3 regions of the Pseudarthrobacter sp. 10T415 genome follow, and region 1 is predicted to be linked to each of the others. Evidence: riboswitches for the same ligand, from Rfam matches in the RefSeq annotation. Region 1 holds a riboswitch; each other region holds the start of a gene.
The links. A riboswitch is a leader RNA that binds a small molecule or an ion and turns the genes downstream of it on or off. The one in region 1 is predicted to bind cyclic di-AMP.
Positions count from the first base shown of each region.

Region 2: it holds a riboswitch for cyclic di-AMP, as region 1 does, so the genes downstream of both, AC1DBN_RS15730 (M23 family metallopeptidase) here and AC1DBN_RS00695 (C40 family peptidase) in region 1, are expected to answer to the same signal.
Region 3: it holds a riboswitch for cyclic di-AMP, as region 1 does, so the genes downstream of both, AC1DBN_RS17895 (aggregation-promoting factor C-terminal-like domain-containing protein) here and AC1DBN_RS00695 (C40 family peptidase) in region 1, are expected to answer to the same signal.

Region 1 covers NZ_JBFTHJ010000001.1:140,349-147,852, reverse strand. Annotated here, with positions in the region: gene AC1DBN_RS00705 (aggregation-promoting factor C-terminal-like domain-containing protein) at 1-1,079, opposite strand, end outside; gene AC1DBN_RS00700 (hypothetical protein) at 1,180-2,148, shown strand; cyclic di-AMP (ydaO/yuaA leader) riboswitch at 2,334-2,506, shown strand; gene AC1DBN_RS00695 (C40 family peptidase) at 2,510-3,355, shown strand; gene AC1DBN_RS00690 (protein adenylyltransferase SelO) at 3,455-4,930, opposite strand; gene AC1DBN_RS00685 (ribonuclease Z) at 4,927-5,853, opposite strand; partial or broken gene AC1DBN_RS00680 (mycothiol transferase) at 5,846-6,381, opposite strand; gene AC1DBN_RS00675 (hypothetical protein) at 6,418-6,657, opposite strand; gene AC1DBN_RS00670 (universal stress protein) at 6,913-7,504, shown strand, end outside.
Region 2 covers NZ_JBFTHJ010000013.1:24,897-32,400, reverse strand. Annotated here, with positions in the region: gene mobA (molybdenum cofactor guanylyltransferase) at 1-595, opposite strand, end outside; gene AC1DBN_RS15745 (HNH endonuclease) at 781-1,281, opposite strand; gene AC1DBN_RS15740 (NlpC/P60 family protein) at 1,526-2,299, opposite strand; gene AC1DBN_RS15735 (C40 family peptidase) at 2,457-3,143, opposite strand; cyclic di-AMP (ydaO/yuaA leader) riboswitch at 3,214-3,395, opposite strand; gene AC1DBN_RS15730 (M23 family metallopeptidase) at 3,524-4,354, opposite strand; cyclic di-AMP (ydaO/yuaA leader) riboswitch at 4,365-4,583, opposite strand; gene AC1DBN_RS15725 (iron-dependent transcriptional repressor DtxR) at 4,725-5,420, opposite strand; gene serC (phosphoserine transaminase) at 5,716-6,846, shown strand; gene AC1DBN_RS15715 (DUF3027 domain-containing protein) at 6,961-7,504, opposite strand, start outside.
Region 3 covers NZ_JBFTHJ010000017.1:75,894-83,397, forward strand. Annotated here, with positions in the region: gene AC1DBN_RS17880 (hypothetical protein) at 109-444, opposite strand; gene AC1DBN_RS17885 (response regulator transcription factor) at 676-1,416, shown strand; gene AC1DBN_RS17890 (sensor histidine kinase) at 1,423-2,916, shown strand; cyclic di-AMP (ydaO/yuaA leader) riboswitch at 3,050-3,206, shown strand; gene AC1DBN_RS17895 (aggregation-promoting factor C-terminal-like domain-containing protein) at 3,210-3,935, shown strand; gene AC1DBN_RS17900 (VOC family protein) at 4,138-4,506, opposite strand; gene upp (uracil phosphoribosyltransferase) at 4,565-5,200, opposite strand; gene AC1DBN_RS17910 (phosphatase PAP2 family protein) at 5,299-6,189, opposite strand; gene AC1DBN_RS17915 (nucleoside deaminase) at 6,248-6,754, shown strand; gene AC1DBN_RS17920 (glycosyltransferase family 4 protein) at 6,811-7,504, opposite strand, start outside.

The sequences.
Region 1 (7,504 bases):
CCGTAGGCGCCCAGGCGTCCGGCGGCGTAGCTCTTCGCTCCGGCAGGATCGTTGACGGCACCACCGGGAACGGAGGGTACGACGACGGGCGGCGGCACCGGCTGGGCCGGCGGCGGGGGCGCCGGGGCCGGGTTCGCCGGAGCGGGCTTCACCGGATCCGGGTTCGCCGGCGCGGGACCGGCAACTCCCGGCGGCGCCGCGGCCGCGGGCGGTGGTACCTCCACGCGGGCGTCTGCTGCGGTTTTCGCTGCCCGGTCCGAGTCCCGTTGGGCCTGTTCCCGGGCGGCGGCCCGCTTGGCTGCCTGCGAGGCTTCATAAGCGGCGAGGGCGGCCTGGCCCTGCCGGAACTCCCCCTCAACGGCCGCGGTTATTCCCTTGAGTGAGGCCAGCTGTGCAGTGAGTTCACCGCCGTGCTGCTGCTCTTCACTGATGTGGCGGGCTACGGCGTCCTGCGCCGATCTGGCCCCGGCAAGCCTGGTCCCGGCCTCCTTGGCCAGGTTTTCCCGTTCGGAGCGTGCAGCTTTCTCCTGTTCACCCAGGGACGATGCCACCTTCGCGGCGGACGCCGCGCGGTCCACCAGGCCGGCCGTCTTCGCGCCCACCAGCTCCACCATGTTGAGTCCGTGGACGCTGCCGGACTCAAGGGCGTCCAGGGCCATGAAGAATCCGGCCGTGGTTGAACCCGTCTTGTACGACTGCACGGCAAGGGCGCCGATCTCCCTGCGGTGCTGCTGCAGTTCCCCGTTGGCTGCTGCGGACTGCGCCGCCAGGGCTTCGACCCGGCTGTTGGCTGCGGTGAGTGCCGCTTCGGCAGTGGCGTACTCCGCTGCAGCCGTCACGGCCGCGCCGCCAAGCGTTTCTGCATCCGCCTGCAAACCGGCGAGGAGGCTGCCGAGCCGGGTGATCCCGGCCGCTGTACCCGCTTCAGACTCCCTGGCCTGCCGGACGTCTTCCCAGGAGGGGTATCCCTCCGGCGGGAGGTCCGCGGCCGACGCCGGAACCAGGGCCGCGCCCAGCAGGGTAAACACCAGAAGTCCGCCGAGCACCGCGGACTTCAGTTTGGTAACGAACTGGGACATAGTCCCGTAGCCTACGGGCTCAACCACAGGTTGAGGGTTTACAGCTGTGGATTGTTATCCAGCAGAGACGGAAGCCTCGCCACAGCCCTAGACTGTGCCCATGGCCGGCGCCAGCACACCACGCACCACAGCAATCCGCCGCGGCCCCGCCTCCGCACGGACAGCAAGACCGGAAACCGGCGACCGCGTGCTGCCATTCCTGACCGCGGCAGTACTGGCGGTATCAGCCTGCAGCCCGCAGCAGCCCACCCCTGCAGCGTCCCCCGCTGCCGCCGCCCCCGGACCGGTCACCATCGAGGTAAACCAGTCCCGCGACCAGTACGGGCAGCACGCCATCCTGCTCCAGCTCACCAACACCACGGACGGTCTCCTCACAGTGGACCTGGCGCGCGTCAGTTCCCCGCTGTTCGACGGGGACATCGAGTGGACCCCACAAGCGGGCAGCCTGGAGCTTCCGCCGCACCAGCCCAAAAGCGTGCCCGCACAGCTTCCACCCCCCACCTGCGCCGACCTGGCAACGGCATCGCCGCAGGCCAGCGCCACGGTTTCCTTCGCTGCGGCCGGACAGCAGCCGGCAGCCCTGAGCCTTCCGGCGCCGGATCCCTTCGGCGTGCTGCCGCGCAACAACAGCGAGCTTTGCCTGGCCGCCGACGCCGCGAAGGTGGCCGGACTGGCCCTGGACCCGCACCTTGAGGTGGCGGCGGACGGCCGCACCGCCGTCGTCCTCCTTCGCATCAGCCCCCAGCCGACGGCCCCCGGAGGGACTCCGCCCCTCACGCTGCACAGCGTGGGCGGCACTCCCCTGCTGGCGGAGGCCGGGCCCGAGTCCGGGGCTGAGCCGTGGCCGCGGAACGTGACGGTCCGGACGGGGGAAACCGGCACTGCCCTGGCCCTGCGGGTGCGCCCCGCCCGGTGCGATCCGCACGCCGTGGCGGAAGACAAAGTGGGCACCCTGCTGCCCCTCACCGTTACGGTCGGGACCCGGGAAGGCGTCCTGAAAGTCGCCGCCAGCGGGCCGTTGCGTGCACAACTTTATGACTTTGTTACGCAGGCCTGCCAGACCGGCTAGGCACCGGGCATCATCCGAGGTCACCGCGGCGATCCGGGCCGCCATCCGGCCGATGGCTTCATCCGAGAGGTCCGCCTCGTATGTTATCCAAATGTGACAATCGGGTGAACGTCGGGTTATGGTCATACACGTGTCCCTCCCAAGCGGGACATTCCCCTCAGCTTGCCGAGCCCTGCCGCTGAACCGGGATTCAATCGCTTTCCAGCTGGCAGGGACGGGGGAACCAAGTTTCCGCGGCTTCACCGAAGCCTTGGGGTTAAGTCGATATCGCCTTCCGTCCCTGACGAAGTGCGTTACCGGCCGGGTATCTCCAGCCCGAACCCGACAGCTCACCCCGCAGGCATGGGAGAGGCGATCAACCGTGTCAAAAAATTTCACCACCGCCCGTCACCGCGCTACTCCGGCCGGCTCCATCGCGCTGCAGGGTTTGGCCGTGACGGCCAAGGCCCAGGCCCGGACCTTTGGACGCCCGGCACTCGCAGTAGCCGCAGCATCGGGCATTGCGTTCGGCGTCGGAGCTCCGGCACATGCAGGCGTGACCGGCCCGGACAGCACCGAAACCACTAACGTCCAGGCATACTCGGCTCCTGCCGCGCCCGTAGCCGCTGCCCCTGCAGCCGCTGCCGGCAACGTCCACACGGTTGCTTCCGGTGACACCCTCGGCGCCATTGCGTCCGCCTACGGGGTTGGCCTGAACGACGTCCTGGCAGCCAACGGCCTCGACGTTTCCTCGATCATCTACCCCGGTGACCAGATTGCCATTCCCGGCGCCGGCTACGCAGCACCGGCCGCTCCGGCCGTTGCTCCGGCAGCGGCACCGGTCCAGACCGCAAGCACCGCTCCCGCCAACACCGGCATGAACCTCGGCTACGCCTCGGCAACGCCTGCGGCCACCGGCTCGGGCACCGGCGCTGCCATCCTCGCCAACGCTTACGGCCAGGTCGGCGTCACCCAGGACTGCACCGCCATGGTGGAGAAGGCCCTGCGCGCCGTCGGCAAGTCCGTCGGAGACCTGGCTCCCGGCCAGTTCTTCCAGTACGGCACCGTGGTGGGCACCCCCGCCCCCGGTGACCTCGTCATCTCCGCCGGCCACGTCGGCGTGTACGCCGGTGACGGCCAGATGGTCAGCGGCGGCGTCAACGGCAGCCAGACCCAGGTGCACTCCGTCAGCTGGGTTGGTGCAGCCTCCTACGTACGGGTCGCATAGCCTGCTGGGCAGGTAGCTTCCAGCGCATAGAGCTGCAAAAAGGGCGGTAGCCGGGACATCCCGGCTGCCGCCCTTTTTACTGCGTAACCAAACTCAGGCTCAGGTGCCGCAGAAGGTCATGTACGTCCCGAAGTCCTCCGGGGCGCCCTCGGCGTACCGCTCCATGCCGGGGCGTTCGCTGTACGGCGCCGTCACCGCTTCCAGCAGCCCGTGCAGTGGATCCAGGTCCCCGCCGGTAGCCGCGGCCAGCGCCTCTTCGACGAGGTGGTTCCGCGGAATGTACGCGGGATTGGTGCGGTCCATCAGCCCGGCATCCGGCCCCAGCTTCTGCCAGCGTTCGGCCCAGGCATCGTACGCAGCCAGGTCCATGACCATCCCGCGGACAGGCCGGCTGTCACCCCGGGCGGCCTTGGCCAGGTTCCTGAAGAAGAGCGTGTAGTCCACCGGGCCGTCCTTGAGGATGCCGGTGACGCCGTCCACCAGGTCAGAGACCTCCTCGGCTGCCGCCGTATCCGGCTTCCCCGCAGCCAGGCCCAGCTTGGTGGCCATGCCGCCAAACCACGCCGCACTGTAATACCGCCGGAACCCGCCCAGCGCCTCCACGGCCACCGGAACCGCCGCCTTTTGGTCTTCGTCGATGAGCGGCAGCATGGCTTCGGCGAGGCGGGCCAGGTTCCATTCGGCCATGACCGGCTGGTTGGCGTACGCATACCGGCCGCCGACGTCGATGGAGCTGTACACGGCGGCCGGGTTGAACGCGTCCATAAAGGCACAGGGGCCGTAATCGATCGTTTCGCCGGAGATGGTCATGTTGTCTGTATTCATCACACCGTGGACGAACCCCACCAGCATCCACTGCGCCACGAGCGAGGCCTGCGAAGCCACCACGGCCCGGTACAGGGCGAGGTAGGGGTTCTCCTCCGCCGCGGCGTCCGGATAGTGGCGGCTGATGGCATGGTCCGCCAGCCGGCGCAGGAGCTCGGTGTTTTCCGTGGCCCGCGCATACTGGAAACTGCCCACCCGAAGGTGGCTGCCGGCCACCCGGGCCAGCACGGCGCCGGGAAGCATGTCATCCCGGCGCACCTGCCGTCCGGTAGCCACGACGGCGAGGGAGCGGGTGGTGGGGATGCCGAGGGCGTGCATGGCCTCGCTGACCACGTATTCGCGGAGCATGGGCCCGACGACGGCACGGCCGTCACCGGCGCGGGCAAATGGCGTGCGGCCGGAGCCTTTCAGGTGGAGGTCCTTCACCCGTCCGCGGGCATCCTCCAGCTCACCCAGCAGCAGCGCGCGGCCGTCACCGAGGAGGGGCGAGTAGCCGCCGAACTGGTGCCCGGCGTAGGCCTGGGCCACAGGCGTGGCACCTTCCGGGACGTGGTTGCCCAGCAGGAACCGCGCTCCCTCTTCCGAGCCCAGGTACGCCGGGTCGAGCCCCAGTTCCGCGGCGAGCGGTCCGTTGAGTACCAGGAGTTTGGGGTCCGGGGCTTCCTCCGCCTCCCAGGGCACCGCCAGCTCGTTGAGTTCGCGGGCGAAGCGGCCACCCAGGGCGACAGTCGATTCTGCAGCAGCGGTCATGGTTTTAACCCTATCCCCGCGGCGGCCGTTGCAGGCCCCCCGCGGCGGTTCGGAAGGCGGATGCGCTGGAGGTCGTCGGCGGCGATCACAGTGGCACCCTTGGCGCGGGCGGACGCCTGCCGGGCCAGGAAGGTGACGTCGTTGCCGTACCGGGACGAGAAGTGCGTGAGCACCAGCGTCCGCGCGCTCCCCTGTCCCGCCAAATCGCCAGCCTGCCCGGCGGTGAGGTGGCGGTATTCCTCCGCCAGCCCGCCGTCGTCGTCGCTGAAGGTGGACTCGGCGACCAGGAGGTCGGCGCCGTCGGCAAGGTCTTCGGCACCGTCGCACGGTGCGGTGTCCATGACGAACGCGAAACGCTGCCCGGGGCGCGGAACGCTGACATCGGCGAGTCCGACGCCGGCAAGGGTACCTTCGCGCAGGAGGCGGCCGACGTCCGGCCCGGCGATGCCCGCTGCCGCGAGGCGGTGGGGCAGGAACGTAAAGCCCTCGGGCTCGGTGAGGCGGTACCCGTAGGTCTCTATCCGGTGCTTGAGCGGCCGGATGTGGAGGCCTTCCGCCACCTCACCGGCGGCGCCGTGGGGATGGAGCCTCAGGTCCAGGCCGGGCGTGCTGACAGAGACCAGCGCCCGCACCACAGCATCCCCGGAGGCCGGGTAGTGCAGGTGGACCGGGTGGTTGACGCCGTCCAGCACCATTCTGGACAGGACGCCGGGGAGCCCGAAGCAGTGGTCGCCGTGGACGTGGGTGAGGCAGATCCTGGTGACCTGCGTTGCCGAAACTCCGGCGTGGATCATCTGGCGCTGTGTCCCTTCGCCGGGATCGAAGAGCAGCCCCTCCCCGTCCCAGCGGAGCAGGTACCCGTTGTGGTTCCGGGTACGGGTGGGTACCTGCGATGCTGTGCCCAGGACCACCAGTTCACGCACGGCCGCTGCCGTGACGTGCGGCCACCAGGCCTTTCGCGTAGGCTGCCTGGCCCACGTGCTGCAGGCAGTCGGCGAGGGTACTGACAAGCCGGACTCCGAGGGTCACCGGAGGGTCACCGGAGGGTCCCAGTTGGTGTCCACGGTCCGGTCAAGGTCTTGGTCTGCCAGTTCACCGAGGACTTGCATGGTCTGCCGGTGGACCGCGCCGTAGTAGTCCCCCAGCAGGCTTGCCGTGGCGCGGACAGAGTCCACCTGCCCGCTGGTGTGCCCGTAGCCGGTGTCCCGGTCCGTCAGCGGGAGGCCGAAGCGGGCAGCGAAACCCGCGTGCGTCCACACCTGCTCCAGGCCTGCAGCGGAGGCAACCTGTGCGTCCTCCACCCGGGCCAGGTGCCAGAGAAGCCAGGCGATGGGGTTGCCGGTGCCGGCCGGGCGATGGTGCAGGGCTTCTTCATCGAGGCCCTTGAGCGTCTCCGCCACGGCATCGCTGATGCGCACGAAGGCATCCTGCAGGAGTTCATTGCTTTTCATGTCCCCGCCTTTCAGCACCAGCGCCGGTGGCCGTGGCTAACGCTCAAGATCGTTGGGGTCGAATTCGCTGCCTTCCCCCGGGACAGCTTCGTCCTGGAGCAGCGGGTCTTCCTGCCAGCGGTCCGGATTGTTTTCGGCCGCACCGGGATAGCTGTCCGGTTCGCCGTGTACGGGGTCAAGCTCCTGTGACGCTGCGCTTCCCGGTGTTTCATCGAGCAGCACGTCATTTTCGTCAACGATTTCCAGGCCATCCTCCGGGAGGTTCTGTTCACTCATAGTCACGCCTTTCCTTGGGGCTGCACCCGGTCTGATGCAGCGCAGAACGGTACCGCCAGACAATAGTAAGCATACTGAGCACCCCTTCGGGTGGGAACTGTCCTCCGATAGCCGTGACTTTCGGCCCTACAGATGGCAGGACTCCGGCGGCCACTCTTGTAGGCAAGGAGACGTGCTGTCGCCGCGCCAGGCTGGGGGCGGCCACCGCCTCCTGCGTCCGCCCACAACTCCACACGAAAGACCAGGAAGCCGGCCATGACATCACGTAAACCGATTGCTGTTGCCACCAACGACTCGGCGCAGAGCCAGGCGGCGGTGCTGTGGGCCGCGCACCGGGCCGAAAAGTCCGGGGCACCTTTGGCCGTCCTCCACGTCGTGGACGACCGCTGGGTGGCCGAGCCCTACCCCTGGTTCGGCGTACTGGAGGAGGCAGGCGACCAACTGCTGAAAATTGCGGCAGGGCGCGTCCGGGGAGCAACACCGGCCACGGTCACCACACGGCTCCTGACCGGGAGCGTGGGCGGGTCGCTGGCGAAGTACTCGGGCAAGGCGTCGATGCTGGTGATCGGTTCCGGCTCCGGACACTTGGGGGGAACCCTGGCAGACCGGGCCCTGCAGGTCGCGGCCTCCGCCAAGGTGCCGGTGGCCGTCGTCGGGACGCAGGACCTTGCCGGACGGTCCGGCGTGGTGGTGGGGGTCGACGGCTCCCGGGAGGCTACGCAGGCAGTCGCTTTTGCGGCTGCGGAGGCCGACCGGGAGGGCGATGAGCTCACCGTTGTCTATGCAGTCAGGATGCCCGACCCCGTGACGGATGCGGGGCTGGCCCCGGCCAGCCTGGCCGAGATGG
Region 2 (7,504 bases), on a different contig from region 1:
CGGCATCGTCCCACGTATCCACATCTGCCGTGTAAGCGGCCGGAACGGCGACAAGCTGCACGTCCAGACTAGCAAGGAGTGACCGGACTGATCCGTTGACCAACCGGCCGTTCGAGGCCAATTCCCGGGCGGACTTTTTTAGCATGTCTGTGCTATAAAGTCCGGCCAGCGGCTGCATCCTCCCTGCGCCGTGTTCATCCTCGGTACAGGCCATGTAAGTCCCCGCTCCCTGCCCCATGGACAACTCATCCAGAAGGGCACGCACAGCCCCGGAGACCAATGGCATGTCACAGGCCAGGACGAGGGTGTGCGGAGCACCCGCCCCCGCCCGGTCCAGGACGTCCAGTCCGGTGGCAATAGCCGCTGCGGGCCCGGCGAACTCCGGCTCTTCGCGGCACGTGAGCACTCCGGGGGGCAACGGGCCGGGGTCCGGACCGACAATTACGGTGGCCCGGGCTCCTTCAGCTGCCGCAAGGACGCGTTCCAGAAGGGTGGTTCCGCGAAACAGCAGTCCCTGTTTCGGGACTCCTCCCAGCCGCGAGGACCGGCCTCCCGCCAGGATGAGGGCATCAAAGGCCGGCACGTCGTCTTGCATGGTTCAAGCGTAGCCAGTGCCGGGCGCCGTCATGACAGTCCAGGCACTCAATAGGTGAGGCGGCCACCACAGCCCAGGCCCGGCGGCCAGCGCAGGCAACACCGCCAGGACCACCAGCCCGTCAGCGCAGGTCGACCGGGCAGCCCAGGTCAATTAGTCGGCCCGCGTCAGGCAGTCAGCGAAGGTCAGGCTGCCCGCTCCGGCAGGAGGAACGGGTCCCACGCCGGCGTGGGCTTTTCCAATTCCTTGATCTGCCAGATGGTGCCGTGCGGAGGCGCTGGCTCGAACCGCAGCTTCCAGCCCATCTCGGCGGGTGTGTGGTCGCCTTTGACGTTGTTGCAGCGCAGGCAGGCAGCCACCAGGTTCTCCCAGGTGTCCGCCCCTCCGCGGGACTTGGGGTGCACATGGTCGATCGTGTGCGCCGCTTTTCCGCAGTACGCACACTTGTGCCCATCCCGCCTCAGGACGCCGCGCCGGCTGACGGCGGTGGCATGGTTGTATCTGGGCCGGATGTAACGGTTGAGGAGAATCACGGAGGGGCGGCCCAGGATTTCCTGCGGACCCACCACGGGATCATCGCCCTCCGCTACCACGCTTGCCTTGCCCGTGAGCACAAGCACCAGCGCCCGGCGGAAAGTAATAACCGCCAGCGGTTCATATCCAGCATTCAGAACGAGAGTGCGCATGCACGTACCTCTTCACGGCCGCACCCGTCAGGGGCACGAGGGCCGGCTGCCCTCGGCATGTCCGGGCTATGGATCGACACCACAAGAGTAAACAAAGAAATGCAGGATCAGCTAATCACGGCACACAAGTATCGTCAGGGAAGGGCGTCCGGAGCGCACCGCCCGTTAACGGCAAAGGACCCCTGCCGCGTGGGCAGGGGTCCTTTTATCCGAAGGGCGGCCGTACCGGCCCTGTCGGGGGGAATCAGTTGACGCGGATGAAGACCGGTCCGGAACCGACGTTTGCGCTGAAGACCACGGTCTGGTTGCCGTTGTAGCCGCCGTGCACTGCCTGGCCGTTGCCGGCGTAAACAGCGATGTGGGCCATGCCGGCGCCGCCGTCGGCGTAGTAGATCAGGTCGCCGGGCTGGGCCTCGGCAGCGCTCACGGTGCGGCCCAGGGAGAGGTAGCCAGCGGGCCAGTCGTGGAAGTTGATGCCCACGGCAGCCAGCGAGTTGGTGACGAGCATGGTGCAGTCCTGGTTGACGCCGAGCTGGGCGTACGCTGCGGACAGGATTGCTGCGCCCTTGCCGCTGGCAGATGCCTGGGGAGCAGATGCGGGCTGCGCCGTGACGGTAGCGGTGACCTTCGGCGCTGCAGCGGTCTGCGTTGCGGGTGTCTGGGCAGCCGGAGCGGCTTCCTGGACCTCAACCTCGGGCTCTGCCTCAACCACCGGAGCCGGGCTGGTACTGACGGCCGGCTTCTCGAAGGAGATGTTGATGGTGGAAGCCGCGGAGATCGGGGCTTCCACAGCTGTTCCAACTTCAAAAGCGGATGCAGGAGCGGAGTCGCGCTGGACGTTGGTGTCAGCTGCGTTTGCGGCGATGCCGCTGGTCAGGACCAGGCCCGAGGCTGCGGCGATAACCGCTGCCTGGCGCCCAACGCCGCCGGCGTTGCCGCCAACAGCCTTGGCGATAATGGCGATTGAGTTGGTCTTGGTGACTTCGGCGCGATGCCGTGCGGTAGCACGAGTCGTCATCAGTTCTCTCTTTCGTTATCCCCGGGCCTGTAGGCAACACGGGGGTTTTGGACGCGCCGGCATCTTGGGGGTACGTCGGCGCGTCCCGAACGGGGATGTGTGATTTAGCGAAAAGCGGGGGCAAAGAAAAAGTTTCTGGGGCCTGGGGCCCCAGAAACTAGTTCATGGTGTAGAACGAGGAGGTTCCCGTGGCGGCAACCGCGTGAAGAAGGGTGCCCTGGGACGGGTTGAGCGCGCTGATCATCATGCCGTTGCCGACGTAGATGCCAACGTGTGCGCCGCCGTTCTGCATGACGAGATCGCCAGGCTGGGGGGTGGAGGTGGGCTTCATGGCGTTCCAGGCATTGACGCGCGGGATGCTGATGCCGGCCTGGGCGTAGACCCACTGGGTGAATCCGGAGCAGTCCCAGCCGTTGGGGCTGGTGCCGCCCCACACGTACGGGTGGCCAATGCCGGTGTACGCGATGGCCGCGATGCCCGAGGTGGCAGCGGAGGAAACTGTTTCCGCGAGCTTCTCGGAAGCAGCTTCGGTTGAGCCAGCGGCTGCGGTGACGGCGTTGCCGGCATCCCGTGCTGCTGACGCAGTGGACTGGGTGAGTACCGGCTCCGGCTTCGGAGCAGCAGTGGTCTTGATGACCGGGCGCTCGAAGGAAACAGTGGCGGTAGGTGCCGCGGTGACAGCCAGGGCGGTCTGGGCCGAACCCGACTCGGTGGATGCCGAGACGCCCGCGGTGGTGTCCGCGACGGCCGGCAGGCCCATAGCCAGGACGAGGCCGGAAGCGGCTGCAACTACTGCAGCCTGGCGACCCACTGTCCCGGCATTGGCACTTACAGCCTTGGACACGGCGCCCAAAGGGTTGGTACGAACCGTTTGCGCACGGTGGCGCGCAGCATTATGGCGTGAAGACACGAAGGTAGCCTCTCCCAATGCCTGCGAGGTGAGCTGTCGGATTCGGATGGGAGTCACCCGGCCACACGGCTTCCAAGGAAGCTTTCGTGACTTAACCCCAAGGCCTTCGAAACAAGAAGGCCAAAATTGGTTCCCCCGCCCCTGCCAGACGATGAAATGCGAACGGACCTTGAGCGGTGGCAGAGTTAGGCAATCCACTCAAGAGCGTCAACTTCGGAAAAGTTGACGCGATTTAGACGGTACAGCAGTTTTGTTTGAATGTCACATTCAGGTCACGGCGGGTCACGGCCATTCGAGAGTCCACCATCATTTGGCTAGAGCCAGCCGGTGGGGTCGACGACCTCACCGTTGACCTGGACTTCAAAGTGGAGGTGGCAGCCCGTGGAGGCGCCGGTGGTCCCGCTGAGGGCAATGACGTCGCCCCGGGAGACGGTTTGGCCCTCCTTCACGTTGAACGACGACAGGTGGTTGTAGGTGGTCTCCAGGCCGTTGCCGTGGTCCACCACCACCCTGTTGCCGCCGCCGTACTGGTGCCAGCCCACAAAAGTCACGGTTCCGGTGGCGGCAGCCATCACGGAGGTACCGCACTGGGCAACATAGTCCTGCCCGCGGTGAAAGTCGCCGGTGCCGCCGGTGATGGGGCTGACGCGGTAGCCGAACGGCGACGCCGTGGTCATGGTGGCCAGCGGGGCCCCCAGGGTACCGGCGGATGCAGCCCGGGAGACCGATCCTGCGGACTGGGCGCTGAGCAGCTGCTTGAGCTTGCCGTCAGGGTCCGCCTGGGTGACCACGGCGGAGCGGCTGAAGTCGATCTGGGCGCCTGCTTCCGCGGAAATCGCGGGCTGTGGCGTCACAGATGAGGCGGCAACGGCACCGGTTCCGCTGGCGTCAGTTGCCATGACGGGACTGGTCACGGGGACGGTAACGGTAAGCACCAGGCCGGTGGCGGCAAGCGCGATGCCGGCCTTCTGGCCGATACCGCTGGCCGAGGCGAATTCCGTTATCTGGCGGAACGGACCCCGACGGCGGCGCGCGTCACGGTGGAGATCGCGGGGGCGCGAGGTCTCGGCAGCCTGGACGGCTTCGACAGCACGCGGCGTAGCAGCGGGGCCCGCCGCGCGGCGGCGGCCCCGGGGGGTCTGCATGGTCAAGAAGGGTTCCTCTCTGGATAGCCTGCGAAGTTAGCTGTCGGATTCGGGTCAGAGAGTTCACAGACCCGGTCCGCCGTAAGCAAGCTGCGGCACAGAGAAATCCCCGGAAGGTTCCTTCACTGGAAGAGGCTTGCTGCTGACGGACTTCACCCCAAGGCAGTCCCCCGCTGCCAGTTGTGGTTCCCCCGCCTCTGCCAGTTATGACTTGGTGCTCCTGATCCGCTGGCAGAGCTCGGCTCCAGATCAGGTAACGCTTAAGTATCAACGCTTTCGTTCAACTATAGGGGCTTAAGTCCCTTAGTAACAATTCCGTTATTTTTGCGTGATCCAGCTCCCACGGGGTAAAAGCAGGGCTTTTACGGTGTCAGTTGACGGCTACGAATACGTGGGCAGCCACTTCGGGAGGCAGTTCCAGGGCGCCTTCAATGCCCGGAACACGGACCGAAATGTAGTCCCCCACACGCTCCAGCGATACCGCCGCTCCGGGGCGGATGCCGCCTTCGTCGAGCTGGGACAGGAGTTCGGGTTCCACCTGGATGGGTTCAGCCAACCGGCTGATGGTCACGGCAGAGGCGGTGCCGTACGTCTTCATGGCCTCAAGAAGGCTGATCGCACCGTCGGACAAGGACAGGTCCGGGTGGCCACCCAGTGCGGCCAGTCCGGGAATCGGGTTTCCGTAGGGCGATTCGGTGGGGTGGTTGAGCAGTTCGTAGATCCGGCGCTCAACGCGCTCACTCATCACATGCTCCCAGCGGCACGCTTCGTCGTGGACGTAGGCCCAGTCCAGGCCGATGACATCAGCCAGGAGCCGTTCCGCAAGGCGGTGCTTGCGCATGACCTCCGTGGCACGTTTGCGGCCCACCTCGGTGAGCTCCAGGTGTCGGTCGCCGGACACCACCACCAGGCCGTCACGCTCCATCCGGCCGATGGTCTGGGACACGGTAGGGCCCGAGTGGCGCAACCGCTCTGCAATACGGGCCCTCAGGGCAACGATGTTCTCTTCCTCCAGCTCCAGGATGGTCCGAAGGTACATCTCCGTAGTGTCGATCAGATCCGTCATCCAGCTCAGCTCCTCGAGCGCAATACCCTGCGTTGTTCCGCGTTGTCCCACACGGCCCGCCGCCATGCGGCGCGACATAGTCCGGAGCCAAGCTTAGCCTATTTTGACTTTGTCCTAATAGTTGCAGGCTCCAGGTTCCCGTGTCTCAATGTTTGGACTTTAGCGGCTCCGGCTCCCGCGCCTACGCCTGTTCAGGCAGAATGGGAAAGGCCTGTATTGCAGTCACTGCCGACTGTCGGGCGGCGTTATCCGCCCGACCGGCTAAAGCCACCTCCCCGCCGACATTGGAGCACCCGTGAGCGAAACCAGCATCACTATTCCCGCCGACCTCCTGCCCCGGGACGGACGGTTCGGAGCCGGGCCATCCAAGGTCAGGCAGGAACAGATCGATGCGCTCTCTGCGGCGTCGAAGACCATCCTGGGCACGTCCCACCGGCAGGCCCCCGTCAAGAACCTCGTGGGCTCGGTCCGCGAGGGCCTCAGCCAGTTCTTCCGCGCGCCCGAGGGTTACGAGGTTGTCCTCGGCGTCGGCGGCTCCACAGCGTTCTGGGATGTTGCCTCCTTCGGCCTCGTGGAGAAGAAGGCCCAGCACCTGTCCTTTGGTGAGTTCGGGTCGAAGTTCGCCGCAGCCACCAATAAGGCACCTTTCCTGGATGCGTCCTCCATCATTACGTCGGACCCGGGCACCCGCCCGGCAGCCCGGGCCGAGGCCGGCGTCGACGTTTACGCGTGGCCGCAGAACGAAACCTCCACCGGCGTCGCCGCTCCGGTAAAGCGCGTAGCGGATGCCGATGAGGGCGCACTGGTACTGGTCGATGCGACCTCCGCCGCCGGCGGCCTGGACGTCGATGTGGCCGAGAGCGATGTCTACTACTTCGCCCCGCAGAAGAACTTCGCCTCCGACGGCGGCCTGTGGCTTGGCCTGTTCTCCCCCGCCGCCCTCGAACGCGCAGCACGGATCAAAGCCGGCGACCGCTGGATCCCGGATTTCCTGGACCTGCAGACCGCCATCGACAACTCGAAGCTGAACCAGACCTACAACACCCCGTCGCTGTCCACGCTGGTAACGCTGGACGCGCAGGTGCAGTGGTTGAACTCCAACGGCGGCCTGGACTTCGCAGCGGGACGCACCGCCGACTCCGCCGGCCGCATCTACACCTGGGCCGAGGCATCTGAGTACGCGACGCCGTTCGTCATCAACCCGGACGAGCGCTCGAACGTCATTGCCACCATCGACTTCGACGACTCTGTGGATGCCGCCGCGGTAGCCAAGGTCCTGCGCGCCAACGGCATCGTGGACACGGAGCCTTACCGCAAGCTGGGCCGCAACCAGCTGCGTATCGCCACCTTCGTTGCCATCGACCCCGAGGACGTTTCAGCCCTGCTGGCCAGCATTGACTACGTGGTGGGCGAGCTGCGCAAGTAACTCCCGCCGTCGGCAAGGCCCGGCGACAGAACATACGACGGCGCCGCCCGGGTTTACCCCGGACGGCGCCGTTTGCTGTTGGTTGGTTCGATGGGACCACCATGAGGGGGCTGGCTAGCCCTCCCCGTCATCTGCCTGGGCAGCGTCCGGGGACCCGGCCTGCTGCACAGGCTCTGCCTTTTCAGTCTCCGGTTCGGCTTCGGATTCTCCGGCAGCCTGGGCGTCGGGAACCGCGCGCTCCTGCTCGTGCTCCTCTTCCCGGGCGTCCTCGGGCCGCACCCGCTCAGCCCACGGCACCCATTCCGGGGCCAGGATCGAATCCTCCGAGGGCAGCAGGCCCAGTTCGTTGACCGTCACCAGCTTGGAGCGGGAGTTGCGGGTGATGACGGCGTACCACTGCCAGCCCGAGTACCCGGGCAGCCTGGATTCGAACAGGTGCGTCACCAGGCGGTCGCCTTCGCTTTTGGCAGCCAGGTGTGGACCGATGTCCGACGCCGAGGTGATTCCCTCGAGGGCAGTCCTGGCAACGTCGACGGCGGCGGCCAGGAACGCGTCCGGCTTCCCTGTCCGCCACACCGGCACGCCGGCCTTGCGTTGGGGGGCCGCCTTCACGGCCGCGGCGGCGCGGGAGACGGCAGTGCGCTCAGAGGCAGCTGCC
Region 3 (7,504 bases), on a different contig from region 1:
ACCGGAGGGTCCTCACTGTCCAATTCCTTGACGGCTGCTAGCGGTCTTTTCGGCTCCCGACTACCTGAACGAGGCCACCGCGGCGGCGTCTCACATGGCGCCGGCCGGTCAGTTGGTGGTTGTCCCCGCACCCGGAGCTGCTGCCGTACCGGACGCGGTCGCAAGCAGTATGGTCTGGGCCTTGTAGGTGTCCGAGGACTTGAGCGCGGTCACGCGGACGGTTGATCCAGAAGTGACTTCCGAGATGTCCAGGGTGCTGCCCGTACTGCCGCTGCCCCGTTGCCGCATGCCCTCTGATACCTGCACATCCGCTCCGACGGCGTAGGTGCGCGGGAACCCGTCCTCGCTCTTGACGGTCAGTGAGTCCGACGAAACGTCCGTGACGGTGCCCGTCTGGGACGCCATGGTCACGTAGGAGGAACCCTGCAGGTTCTGCTGGTCCATTGATTGCTCCTCGGGAAGGGAACCTAATGGTCGCCTCTGCTGATGTTCCATCAGCGTCAGCCGCGTTCCTGAGTCCGGGCTGTGCGGCGGGGCATTCCTGACTGAGACATGCTGCCCGTGGCGCCGACCCTGCCACACCCGCTGCGACGCCCAGCTGGCTAGGCTGGGATTCACAGCTGGGGCACAGGAAGCCCAAAGCCCGCCTATATCCAAGGATCGGAGACTTGTCCCATGGCCACCTCGCACTCCATGACCAACAACCTCCCCAAGCTCTCCCACCCGGACGGCTCCCCCATCCGCGCCCTGGTGGTGGATGACGAACCCAGCCTTTCAGAACTGATGAGCATGGGCCTGCGGATGGCGGGGTGGTCCGTGGCAGTGGCAGCGGACGGGCCCGAGGCGGTGAAGCTGGCCAAGGACTTCCGCCCTGACGTCCTGGTGCTGGACGTCATGCTTCCGGGGTTCGACGGCGTGGAGCTGCTGGGCAGGATCCGCGCCTTCGCGCCGGAGGTGCCAGCCCTCTTCCTTACCGCGAAGGACGCAGTCCAGGACCGCATCGTCGGCCTGGCCGCCGGCGGCGACGACTATGTCACCAAACCGTTCAGCATGGAGGAAGTCATCCTCCGCCTGCACCGGCTGGTCCAGCGTTCAGGCGTCGCCGCCATGGACACTGCCGAACTGGTGGTTGGCGACCTGGTGCTCAACGTCGACACCCGGGAAGTCACCCGCGCCGGGGATGACGTGCAGCTGACGGCCACCCAGTTCGAACTGCTCCGCTACCTCATGGAAAACCCCAAGCGGGTCATCAGCAAGGCACAGATCCTTGACAGGGTGTGGGACTACGACTTCGGCGGCCAGGCCAACATCGTCGAGCTCTACATCTCCTACCTGCGCAAGAAGATCGACGCCGTCCATCCGCCCATGATCCACACCGTCCGCGGGGCCGGTTACGTCATCAAGCCGGCGGACTAGCTCGCCATGGCCCCTTCAGACGCTTCCTACACCCGGAGTTGGCTCAGGCCCGCAACCTGGCACCTGCGTACCCGCCTGATCGCCCTGGCCATGGCCCTGCTCATCGCCATCTGCGGTGCCGTTGGCATCGTGAGCTACGCATCGATGGACGCCTTCCTGACCCGGCAGCTTGATGACCAGCTCAGCCAGGCCGCCAACCTCGCCGACAACCCGGGCCGCCCGCCCTTTGGCGGCTTTAACGGACGGGATCCCCTGGACGCCCGGGGCCAAAGAATCGGCACCGTCAACGCGAGCATCCGCAACAGCCAGGTTAGTTCCGGCGGCTTCCTCGCCTCGGACACCACCCGCCAGCCCCTGTCCACAGAGGACAAGGAGACGCTCCTTGCGCTCGATGCCAACTCAAGGCCCGTGGACCGTTCGATGTCCAGCGGTGATTATCGGCTGATCGCGGTCCAGACAAGCTCCGGTGACATCCTGGTCACGGGACTCCCCCTGGCCGCCAAGGAAAGTACCCTCAGGTCCCTCGTGTGGACCTTCGTGTTCGTCTCGCTGGGCGGACTGCTGCTGATCGGCCTGGTGGGGACGGTGCTGATCCGCCGCACCATGAAACCGCTGGAACAGCTCTCCGAGGTTGCCACCAGGGTGTCGGAACTGCCCCTGGACGCCGGCGAGGTGGCGCTCGCCGTCCGCGTGCCGCCGTCGAACTCCAACCCGGGCACCGAAGTGGGCAGTGTGGGGCATGCGCTGAACCTCATGCTGGACAACGTGGCCAGCGCCCTGGAAGCCCGGCAGAAGAGCGAAACCAAGGTGCGCCAGTTCGTGGCGGACGCCTCGCATGAGCTCCGCACCCCATTGACCGCCATCCGCGGCTACACCGAGCTGATGCGGATGACGGAGGACTTCACTCCCGACGGTCAGAAATCACTGGCCCGGGTACAGAGCCAGTCCGAGCGGATGACGGCACTGGTGGAGGACCTGCTGCTCCTGGCGCGGCTGGATGAGGGCCAGCCGCTCAAGCTGGCCGAGGTGGACCTGACGCAGCTGGTGGTGGAAAGCGTCAACGACGAAAAGGTCATGGCCCCCAGCCACACCTGGCGGCTCGATCTTCCCGCGGAGCCGGTGCTGGTGAACGGGGACGGCGCGCAGCTGCGGCAGGTGCTCATGAACCTGCTGTCCAACGCCCGGAAACACACCCCTGCCGGAACCACCGTGGTGGCCGGCGTCGGCACGGCTCCGGACGGCGCCGCCGTCGTGACGGTCACGGACGACGGCGGGGGCATACCGGCGGACTTCGTGGACCACGTCTTTTCACGCTTCGCCCGCGCAGACGCAGCCCGCAAGGGCAGCGGCGACCAGGCCGGCGCGGCCGTTGCAGAGGGCACCAGCGGGCTGGGCCTGTCCATCGTCCAGTCCATCGTGGAAGCCCACGGAGGCCGGGTAACGGTCACATCACGGCCGGGGATGACGGAGTTCGCGCTCCGGCTCCCGACTGTAGCCTGAATTCGCCAAGGCGACGCGCCGTCGTCGTGATGTCTGTTACCTAAATGTGACTTAAGCGCCGCTCTCCTGTACCGTCGATATGGTGCGGTTCCCGTTCGGGCCGCATATCCGGATGACGCCAAGCTCTGCCACTTCCCGGATTTCGCTTGAACTGAGGCAGAGGCGGGGGACCCACGTCCCGGGCAACGCAGTACTGCCCTTGGGGTTAAGCCAGCACGTGTATTTGCCGTGCGGCCGGATGCCCTCATCCGAACCCGACAGCTAACTCCGCAGGTGTGAGAGGCGAACTAAACATGTCTAAATTCACGGTAAAACCGCGCCCAAAATCGGCTCCGAGCCACAGCGCGCAGCCTGAAACCCGTAAGAAGTCTTCCTTCGGCAAGCGCGCCGCGGTCCTCGCAGTGTCCGCAGCGATGCTGGTGGGCGTAGGCGCCGCGGGCCAGGCCACGGATGCCATGTCCCGCGTGGCGGCCACCGGCTCAGAGTCCCCCGCTGCCGCCGATTCCCAGATGAGCATCGAGAAGAGCGAAATCCGCTCGAACCCGGCCGCGTCGGCGCCCGCCGAGCTCAAGGTTCAGCCCCAGGAAGCGGCACCGGCCCCCGCACCCGCGGCAGAACCTGCCCCGGCCGCAGCGCCCGCACCGGCCCCGGCCCCCGCACCGGAGGCTGCTCCGGCTCCCGCTCCCGAGCCCGCCCCCGTCGTCGCCGTCAACGATCCGGCCGGCGCACAGGCTTACGCGTCCGGCCAGCTGGCCAGCTACGGGTGGGCCCAGGACCAGATGCAGTGCCTGGTCACCCTGTGGACCAAGGAATCCGACTGGACCACCACCGCCACCAACGCCAGCAGCGGCGCCTACGGCATCGTCCAGTCCCTGCCCGCCGAGAAGATGGCGAGCTCCGGCCCCGATTACATGACCAACTACCGTACCCAGATCAACTGGGGCCTGAACTACATCAAGGAGCGCTACCAGTCCCCGTGTGGCGCCCTGAACTTCCACCTCGGTCACAACTGGTACTAAAAACCCTCACTGGCTGAGGCCTTCCGACCGGCCGCCGCCGAACCTTCCCGGTTCAGCGGCGGCCGTCGTCGTCTCCGCAGCCATGCGTGCGAGGTAGCAGTTTTTGGAGTTGACCCTCCGGCCGCCGAGCGGATCGGCACCTGCTTCGCCGTGGCGGCGAAATACCGCGAAGGCGTCGTGGTCCGGGGGCCGGGACGTGCCGTTACCGTCCCGGGATGTACTGGACGGCCCAGCGGTTGCCGTCGAGGTCTGCGAAGTACACGAAATGACCCCAGTCCTGGACATCCACATCGCTGACGTCCACGCCGTTGTTCTTCAGGTGGTCGTGGGCGGCCTGGATGTCACTGACCACCAGCTGGAGGTTGGAGCCTGTACCCGGAGGAGCGTCCGTGAGGCCTTCACCGATGCAGATGGAACATGCTGAGCCAGGCGGGGTCAGCTGCACGAAGCGGATGGACTCCGACGGACGTTCGTCGAAGTCGGCGTTGAAACCAACCTTGTTAACGTAGAAATCCTTGGCGCGGTCCACATCGGACACCGGGACAAACACGAGTTCAAGTTTCCAGTCCATTGCCACAGGCTACGGCCGGACCCCATATTGCGGAAGGCCTTCCGCCCGGTCAATGCGGTTAGCCGGCGATGCCGTACAGGCGGTCTCCCGCATCCCCAAGGCCCGGAACGATGTAGGACTTTTCGTTCAGCTTCTCGTCAATCGAGGCGAGGACGATGTGCACGTTCGCTTCGCCCAGTTCCTCCTCCAGCTTGGCCAGGCCCTCCGGGGCCGCAAGGAGGCAGATGCACGTGACGTCCGAGGCCCCGCGCTTGAACAGGAACTTGATGGCCTCGCGCAGCGTTCCGCCCGTGGCAAGCATGGGGTCCAGGACGAAGACCTGCCGGCCGGTAAGGTCCTCGGGCAGCCGCTCGGCATAGGTGATGATATCCAGGGTTTCCTCGTCGCGGGCCATGCCCAGGAAACCCACTTCTGCGGTGGGGACCAGCTTGGTCATACCCTCCAGCATGCCGAGGCCGGCGCGCAGGATGGGGACCACCAACGGCGTGGGCTTGGTGAAGGCCGTGCCCAAAGTGGTGCTGACCGGCGTCTCGATAGTGACGGGTTCGGTGCGGACCTCTCGCGTGGCCTCGTACGCCAGCAGTGTCACCAGCTCTTCGGTCAGCTGCCGGAACACGGGCGAAGGGGTGTTCTTATCCCGGAGGACAGTGAGCTTATGGGCGACCAGCGGGTGGTCCACAACGAGAGTGCGCATTGCTCAAAACTATCATCCGGCGCTGTCCCTGCCGGAGTTCCTGGCTTGGGCTCTTGGCGCGTGACCCGCCCGCCGGGGTGCGTCCCGGCGTCGTGAACCTACCCTCGGGGGTGCGTGCCGCCGTCGTGGTCCGTTCCGCGGCCGTGCGTGCCGCCGTCGTGGTCCGTTCCGCGGCCGTGCGTGCCGCCGTCGTGGTCCGTTCCGCGGCCGTGCGTGCCGCCGTCGTGGTGCATGGCGTCCGCTACGACATCGCGCACCACGGGACGCTCAAACGTGGGCGCCGGCCCGGCATGTTGCTTCCGCCGGATCAGATGGAACATCCGGTGGGCCAGGATGACGAACCCGACCCAGGCCAGGCCCAGCGTCCAGCCGGCAATGACGTCGGTCAACCAGTGGTGGCCCAGGAAAACCCGGCTCAGGCCCATGGAAACAATGAAGACGGTACCCGCGGTGATGGCCGTGATGCGGACGCTGAGGACCTGGAACTGCAGGCAGATGATGTACACCAGCACGCCGATCACCACCGTGGTGTTGAGGGTGTGCCCGCTGGGAAACGACGGCGAGTCTTCGTAGGGCGGAACAGCTTCGGAGTGGTCCGGCCGGGTCCGGCCCACCAGCCGCTTACCCAGGGTGGTGGCCGCGGTGGAAACCGCAGCTGCGCCGCCAACGAGGAGGAGCGGGCGCCACGACCTGCTGAGGAAGGTCAGCCACGCGGTGAGGAGCGTGGCGAGGATGGGCATGCCGATGCCGCCGCCAATGTTGGTGAAACCCGTGACGAACGCATCAAGTCCGGGATTCCGCAGTGACTGTGCGTAGTCCAGGGCGGGGATATCAAGGCTCGCCAGACCTTCGTCATCCACCACGTCCGAATACACTTCGGCGCCCAGCAGCGCCATGGCGACTATCAGGGTTCCGCCCACGGCCATGGTCAGCCACAAGGCGGCATACGGTTTGATCCAACGGTCCACGCGGTCCCGAACGGTACTCACGGCGCCTCCCCGGCATTCAGTACGCAGGCTTACTATCCCTCGAAACTATCATTGAGCCATGGTCTCCGCATCGAACAGTTACGACGAGTGGATGGGCCTCGCCCTGGCGGAGGCCCGCGCGGCACTCGCTACCGGCGATGTTCCTATTGGCGCCGTGGTACTGGGGCCCGACGGCGAGGTGCTGGGTTCGGGGCGGAACCAGCGGGAGGAGCTCGGAGACCCCACCGCCCATGCCGAGGTGGTGGCCATCCGCCAGGCTGCAGAGCGGCTGCGGGAACTGGCACGGCTCGGCGGCGGTCCGGACGACGGGTGGCGGCTGTCCGACTGCACGCTGGTGGTCACGTTGGAACCATGCGCCATGTGCGCCGGGGCCATTGTTCTTGCCCGGATTCCCCGGGTGGTGTTCGGCGCCTGGGACGAAAAGGCTGGCGCCGCGGGGTCCGTGTTCGACATCCTCCGTGAGCGGCGGCTCAACCACTGGGTGGAGGTCTACCCCGGCATCCGGGAAGACGAGAGCTCGGTGCTGCTGCGGGACTTCTTTGCGGATCACCGGACACGGTTGTAGTCGCCACCACTTCGGCTGGTGAGCGGAGACCTTTTTAGTCTTGCCGTGGCTGGGCTCTACCCGGCGCCGGTCAGCGCACGCACGACGTTCCCGGCCGTCTTCTCCCAGCCGGGCAGGAGGCTGCGCGCTTCCAGGGCCCGGCTGCGCCAGTCCCGCTGCACAGCGTGGTTCTCAAGCCACTGCCGAAGGGTCCTTCCGAGTACGGCTGCGTCCGCTTCGCCCCCGCGTGGCAGCGCCAGCGCCGCCCCAGGAAGGCGCGTGAAGCCGTCGGCATCCTTCAGTGAGGCAAGGTCCAGCGCTTCGACCGCACCGGTCCCCTGCCGGACCACTACGGGAACACCGCGGGCGAGCGACTCGGTGACCACCATCCCAAACGCTTCTTCGCGCGAGACAAGAAGGCTCAGGTCTGCACGGTTCCATTCCGCCTCAAGCGCATCCCCCGCCAACTCCCCCGTTAGCTGCACTCTTCCTGCCAGTCCGCTGCGGGCGATGGCTTCCTCCACCTGCCGGGCGTAGGCCGGATCTACCTGCTCAGATCCGACCAGCGACGCCGTCCACTCCAGATCCTTGATGCCAGCGAGGCCTGCCACGGTGAGGAGTTGGTCCTTGTTGGGCAGCAATGCGGCCACGGCAAGGAGGTGTGGAGGGCGCGAGCCCGTGGCGGGTGGGGCCGGATCGGCTCCCGGCAGCGCGACCCGGGCGTTGGGAAGGCCGCGCGCCTTGAGGATTCCGGCCGCGCTGCTGCTGGTG